DNA from 2 places in the Clostridium fungisolvens genome. Region 2 is predicted to be linked to the other one. Evidence: a T-box and tRNA genes for the amino acid it is inferred to sense, from the RefSeq annotation. Region 2 holds a T-box; the other holds one or more tRNA genes.
What was found. The T-box of region 2 lies ahead of bsdtw1_RS14275 (valine--tRNA ligase). A T-box ahead of a tRNA ligase gene usually reads a tRNA of that ligase, here a tRNA-Val.
Positions count from the first base shown of each region.

Region 1 (3,487 bases), 1.6 Mb from region 2:
CTCCTTTTAACTAATATTATGAATATCTAAAAATGTACAATTTTAATGAAAAATCTATTCTTAAAACTATAATAGTTTGTGAGTATAAGTTTAAAAGGGTTTTTACATAGGCTAAGTTTTTTTGTAAAAAACCTATAATTATATTTTTAACATAAAAGTTTGTTAAATAACAATTAAATATAAACAATAATTAATTGATTATTATATCTTTTTGTTATAAACCCAATGCAAATTAAAAAAAATTAAAAATCTGATGAAATAATAAGTTTAATGTTAACTAAATATCTAAATTGTGTATATGTTATGTAATTATTATCATAGTAATATATAATTTTAAAACTCACATACTATAGTAGATAGGTATGCAAGATTACAACTAATATATTTTTATAGTTTAATCTCTATTTAGCTTAAATTAGTATATCTATATATTATAAGCATATAAAGGAGTGTATGATATGAGTGCAAAAGATTTAATGGAATATGACAACTGGATTGTTGTGGGTGATGTAGAAAATAATGAAAAATATGCTTCTAAAATATTAGCAAAATTTAGTGCTAATGGATATAATGTCAGCGGAGTAAATCCTAGGGCAAATGTTAAGGATGCGTATAAGAGTATAAAAGAAGTTCCTTATCATATTGATGCAGTAGATTTGTGTATAAATCCAAAGAGTGGTATAGAGCTTGTAAAAGAAGCAGATGAACTTGGAATAAAACATATCTTAATACAACCAGGAGCAGAAAGTGAAGAAATATTAAGCTACTGCAAGGAACATGGCATAGAAGCTGTTGAAGGTTGTGCGTTAGTAGAATTAGGATAAGTATATAAAGATATTTATAAGGGAATTCTATTTTTACAATGAGTAAAGTATGAGGAGGGATATCCATGGATGATAATAAATACAGACAAAAAGATAGACCTAAAAGTAATGCAGAACTCAGAAAAATGTTTCCAAAAGAAGGCGCTTATATAGGTGACAAGAATAAAGGTAAGGGTGATTACCAGGATAGACATAAAGATCATAGCGGACAATATTAAATCATATTTAAAGGTGGCTAATAAAATATATATCAATTATATAAAGGTTATTTTAATTCTAGGAATATAATTTCAAAGAAGGATAAGCTATAAAAGTTTCTATAAATTGATATGGCTATATAAAAAATATAGCCACCTTTATTATCTAAAAATAGAAGTAAAAGTTGCTATATTATATATAAAAATAAGCTTTGGAAAGCAATTAGAAGCTATTATTTGATAACCTCAAATAACTAAATTTTAAAGATAAATTTAAATTTTTTTAAAAAAGTGTTGACACTGAGTCTTATTTTTTGTAATATATCTATTGTTGGGTCGTAAAGACGACATAAATTTAAAACATAAAATTTAATTTGGCTCCTTGGTCAAGCGGTCAAGACACCACCCTTTCACGGTGGTAACAGGGGTTCGATTCCCCTAGGAGTCACCATTATCATATTTTTGGGCGCATAGCTCAGCTGGGAGAGCATCTGCCTTACAAGCAGAGGGTCACAGGTTCGATCCCTGTTGTGCCCACCAAAAATATGGCTCAGTAGCTCAGTTGGTTAGAGTGCCGGCCTGTCACGCCGGAGGTCGAGGGTTCGAGCCCCTTCTGAGTCGCCATTTTAAATGCTGGCATGGCTCAACGGTAGAGCAGCTGACTTGTAATCAGCAGGTTGTAGGTTCGATTCCTATTGCCAGCTCCACTAAAAAACAAAATATTTGGCTCCTTGGTCAAGCGGTCAAGACACCACCCTTTCACGGTGGTAACAGGGGTTCGATTCCCCTAGGAGTCACCATTATCATATTTTTGGGCGCATAGCTCAGCTGGGAGAGCATCTGCCTTACAAGCAGAGGGTCACAGGTTCGATCCCTGTTGTGCCCACCAAGAATATGGCTCAGTAGCTCAGTTGGTTAGAGTGCCGGCCTGTCACGCCGGAGGTCGAGGGTTCGAGCCCCTTCTGAGTCGCCATTTTAAATGCTGGCATGGCTCAACGGTAGAGCAGCTGACTTGTAATCAGCAGGTTGTAGGTTCGATTCCTATTGCCAGCTCCACTAAAAAACAAAATATTTGGCTCCTTGGTCAAGCGGTCAAGACACCACCCTTTCACGGTGGTAACAGGGGTTCGATTCCCCTAGGAGTCACCATTATCATATTTTTGGGCGCATAGCTCAGCTGGGAGAGCATCTGCCTTACAAGCAGAGGGTCACAGGTTCGATCCCTGTTGTGCCCACCAAAAATATGGCTCAGTAGCTCAGTTGGTTAGAGTGCCGGCCTGTCACGCCGGAGGTCGAGGGTTCGAGCCCCTTCTGAGTCGCCAATTTGATGCTGGCATGGCTCAACGGTAGAGCAGCTGACTTGTAATCAGCAGGTTGTAGGTTCGATTCCTATTGCCAGCTCCAAGATAAAGACATCTTACGATAGTAAGATGTCTTTTTTGTCGTATACAAATAAAACATCAGAAAAAACTTCACAAAGCATAAAAAATAAATCCTTATTCCTACATAAAGATGAAACACTTCAATTTGAAAATATAAATTAGATTATGAAGTGATTTATATGTTTAGTAAAATAGATAAAATTTATAGCAATTATTATAGTTAAATAATACTTTACGTAAAAAATAGTAAATAAATGCGATAGATTTAGTAAAAAGACTACTATGTAAAAGATTACTTGTAAGAAAAATACATTAAATATGTAATGATATCAGATAATTTTATTGATATCAACAATTAATAAAAAAATATTTGTGTGAAAATACAAAAAATTATATTGACAGTATAACTAAATTTTACTAAAATAAATTTGTAAACAATTACAAACGGGTATGAATTGAGAATAGTTTATGGGGGGATCATTTATGAACAAAAAAGTATTATTATTAACTATTACAGCAGCACTTTCGCTAACTTTAGCTGGATGCTCATCAACAAAGACTGAGACAAGCAAGGATAGTGGACTACCAAAGGTCGGAGTTACAATATATAAATATGACGATAACTTTATGTCATATGTAAGAAGATCAATTGATACAGGTGCTAATGGAAAAGCTACATTATCAATGAATGACTCACAAAATGACCAATCAAAGCAAAATGAGCAAGTTGATACTTTGATTTCTAAGGGAGTAAAATCATTAGCAATCAACTTAGTAGATCCAAAGGCTGCTCCAACTATAATTGACAAAGCAAAGAAAGCAAACCTACCAGTAGTATTCTTTAATAAAGAACCAGAAGCAGCTGCATTAAAGAGCTACGATAAAGCTTGGTATGTTGGAACTAAATCAGCAGAATCAGGTATACTACAAGGTGATTTAGTAGTAGATCAATGGACAAAGAATAAGGATAAATGGGACAAGAATAAGGATGGAAAGATTCAATACGTATTATTAAAAGGTGAGCCAGGACATCCAGATGCAGAAGCTCGTACTAAATATGTTGTTGATGAAATAAAGAAAAAAG
Region 1 covers NZ_BLZR01000001.1:4,870,736-4,874,222, reverse strand. The annotation lists gene bsdtw1_RS21625 (CoA-binding protein) at 459-824, shown strand; gene bsdtw1_RS21620 (hypothetical protein) at 890-1,042, shown strand; tRNA gene bsdtw1_RS21615 (tRNA-Glu) at 1,398-1,472, shown strand; tRNA gene bsdtw1_RS21610 (tRNA-Val) at 1,486-1,561, shown strand; tRNA gene bsdtw1_RS21605 (tRNA-Asp) at 1,569-1,645, shown strand; tRNA gene bsdtw1_RS21600 (tRNA-Thr) at 1,654-1,728, shown strand; tRNA gene bsdtw1_RS21595 (tRNA-Glu) at 1,747-1,821, shown strand; tRNA gene bsdtw1_RS21590 (tRNA-Val) at 1,835-1,910, shown strand; tRNA gene bsdtw1_RS21585 (tRNA-Asp) at 1,918-1,994, shown strand; tRNA gene bsdtw1_RS21580 (tRNA-Thr) at 2,003-2,077, shown strand; tRNA gene bsdtw1_RS21575 (tRNA-Glu) at 2,096-2,170, shown strand; tRNA gene bsdtw1_RS21570 (tRNA-Val) at 2,184-2,259, shown strand; tRNA gene bsdtw1_RS21565 (tRNA-Asp) at 2,267-2,343, shown strand; tRNA gene bsdtw1_RS21560 (tRNA-Thr) at 2,351-2,425, shown strand; gene mglB (galactose/glucose ABC transporter substrate-binding protein MglB) at 2,887-3,487, shown strand, end outside.
Region 1: it has a tRNA-Val gene. The T-box ahead of bsdtw1_RS14275 (valine--tRNA ligase) is inferred to sense a tRNA for this amino acid. The anticodon was not compared.

Region 2 (3,487 bases):
CAGTTATAAAAGGCATTACTGGATGTAGAAGTTGTAATCCAGTTGTAAGAACCTTAAATAATACATTATATACAACACCTTTTGACTTTTCATCATTACCATATAAAACTGGTTTTGCAAGCTCTATATACCAATCACAAAGTTCAGTCCACATAAAGTCATATATCTTTTGAAGTGCAATACCAAGTTCAAAGTTTTCTATGTTATCAGTTACTTCTTTTACTATGGTATTAAGCTTTGAAAGAATATATTTATCAGCTAAGCTGTATTCAGTACAATCTTTATACTTATCCATAAGATCTCTATCAAGGTTCATCATAACAAATCTTGAAGCATTCCAGATCTTATTTGCAAAGTTTCTTGCTGATTCAACTTTTTCTGGGAAGAATCTTATATCATTTCCTGGTGCATTACCATTTACAAGCATAAATCTTAAAGCGTCTGCACCGTAAGTTTCGATTACATCTAGTGGATCTACACCGTTACCAAGAGATTTACTCATCTTCTTACCTTCAGAATCTCTTATGATTCCGTGGATTAATACATTTTCAAATGGAACTTCTCCCATGTTATGAATACCTGAGAAGATCATTCTTGCTACCCAGAAGAATATTATATCGTAACCTGTAACTAAAGTACTTGTTGGATAGAAATATTTTAAATCATCAGTTTTATCTGGCCAACCAAGTGTTGAGAAAGGCCATAGTGCTGATGAAAACCAAGTATCAAGCACATCTGTTTCTTGGTAAAGACTTTCTGAATTACATTTTGAACATGTTGTTGGAGTTCCTTCAGAAACTATTATCTCTCCACAATCCTTACAGTACCAAACTGGAATTCTATGTCCCCACCATAACTGTCTTGATATACACCAATCTTGAATGTTTTCCATCCAGTTAAAGTATGTCTTTTCAAATCTTTCAGGTATGAACTTTGTCTTCTTTTCCTTTACAGCATCTACTGCTGGTTTTGCTAAAGATTCCATCTTAACATACCATTGTTTTGATATTATTGGTTCTATAACTGTACTACATCTATCATGAGTTCCTACATTGTGAGTATGAGGCTTAATTTTCACTAAAAGTCCTTGCTCATCTAAGTCTTTAACCATTTGATTTCTAGCATCATATCTATCTAAACCTTGGTATTTACCACCTAATTCATTTATAGTACCTTTATCATCCATAACTCTTATTTGTGGAAGGTTATGTCTCTTTCCTACTTCATAGTCATTAGGATCGTGTGCTGGAGTTATCTTAACTGCTCCAGTTCCAAACTCTATATCAACATAGTCATCTGCTACTACTGGTATTTCTCTTCCTACTAGTGGAAGTATTAAAGTTTTTCCTATTAAGTGTTTAAATCTCTCATCATTAGGATTTACTGCAACTGCTGTATCTCCCAGTAGAGTTTCTGGTCTTGTTGTTGCAATTTCTAAGAATTCATCTGAATCTTTAACTGGGTATTTGATGTGCCAGAAGTTTCCTTCATGCTCTTCATATTCTATTTCAGCATCAGATAATGCAGTCTGACATTTTGGACACCAGTTAGTTATTCTATTTCCTTGGTATATAAGACCTTCATTATATAATTTTACGAATACATGTTTTACAGCTTTATTTAGATTTTCATCCATTGTGAAAGCTTCTCTTGTGAAGTCAGCAGAGCATCCCATCTTCTTAAGCTGAGTTCTTATTCTTTCTCTGTATTCATCAGTCCATTCCCAAACTTTTTCAAGGAAAGCTTCTCTTCCCATTTCTTTTTTCTTAAGGCCTTGCTTTAACAATTCATTCTCAACTTTAACTTCAGTAGCTATACTTGCATGGTCCTCTCCTGGAAGCCATAAAGTACTGAAGCCTTGCATTCTCTTAAATCTTATAAGCATATCTTGAAGAGTATTATCAAGTGCATGACCTAAGTGAAGCTTACCAGTTATATTTGGTGGTGGCATTATTATTGTATATGGCTTTTTATTTTCATCAACTTCTGGAGTAAAGTATTTTTTTTCCTCCCAAGTCTTATATAGTCTTTCTTCAAATTCTTTTGGATCATAGGTAGTTGCAATATTTTTTTCTTCTAGCATCTAAGTTCCTCCTTAATTTCCCGGTAAATAATTTTTCTAAATGTGATTTTTCTAAAGATTTATCATCTGCTATGAACTTTCATATCTGAGTTTTCTATATATACATGCTCTTAACAGTTATATAGTTGTGATAAATCTTACAAGTGAATAAATTCTATCTTTTATTGTTGTAAAAATTAGCAAAGCAAATAAAGTATTTTATCATTAAATGCTTACAATTTTTAAACAATAAAAAAAGAGCCTTCATCCATAAAAGGACGAAGACTCGCGGTACCACCTTTTTTCTCTCAACCTAAGTTAAGAGCTCTTTAACCTTTAACGATATCGCTACCGTCTCTACCTACTTTAGGAATTATATGCAAGCCATCAAAGTTTTTTATATCTACTATAGTACATATAAAACTATAACCTAGCATTTATTTAATTTCCTTTATTCAGCAGAGAAGCTCAAAAGCTACCTTCAAAGCACACCATACGAAAAACCTTACAGCCTACGGATTTTTCTCTCTAATTATGTTCTATGCCTTTACTCCTCTTTTTCAAAGCTTTTACATATAAATTATAGTAATATTATATTACAACATCATATTTTGTCAACTATTGAGATATTATTTTTTACTCGTTGCCACTTCTTCAAATATATCTTTCTTTATTTCTTCATTTTCTTTTAGATTTTTGAACGCTACAGAAAGCATTAATTTAATTCTGTTTAATTGATTAACTTCTGAAGCACCTGGATCATAGTCAACAGCGGTTATATTTGACATAGGATACTTATGTCTTATAGCTTTTATCATACCTTTACCTGTAACGTGGTTTGGAAGGCAAGCAAATGGCTGCATGCATATTACATTATTAACTCCACTCTCTATAAGTTCAAGCATTTCAGCTGTTAGGAACCAACCTTCTCCTGTTTGATGCCCAAGAGATAATATTGTTGATGCAAGTTCTCCTAATTCTTTTATATGCTTTGGAGGAGAAAATCTCTTACTTCTTACAAGTTCTTCCTTCATTGTATTTCTATATCTCTCCATAAACCATATAGCTGCATTAGATATCTCTCTTCCCATCTTACCAAATGATAAGTACTTAGACTTAAAGTCTTGATCATAAGCTGAGTAGAAGAAGAAATCAAGTAAATCAGGAACAACAGCTTCAGCCCCTTCTTCTTCAAGAAGATTAACTATATCATTGTTTGCAGTTGGGTGGAATTTAACAAGTATTTCTCCAACCACTCCTACCTTAGGCTTAACTACATCAGTTATTTCTAAATCATCAAATTCTCTTATTATATTCTTAACATTATTCTTAAATAATCTATGTCCACCTTTTATAACATTTTCCTTAGCTAGATTATTCCACTTCTCATATAGAGCATTAGCTGATCCCTTAACTTTTTCATAC
Region 2 covers NZ_BLZR01000001.1:3,228,771-3,232,257, forward strand. The annotation lists gene bsdtw1_RS14275 (valine--tRNA ligase) at 1-2,083, opposite strand, end outside; T-box leader at 2,334-2,635, opposite strand; gene bsdtw1_RS14280 (2-hydroxyacyl-CoA dehydratase) at 2,692-3,487, opposite strand, start outside.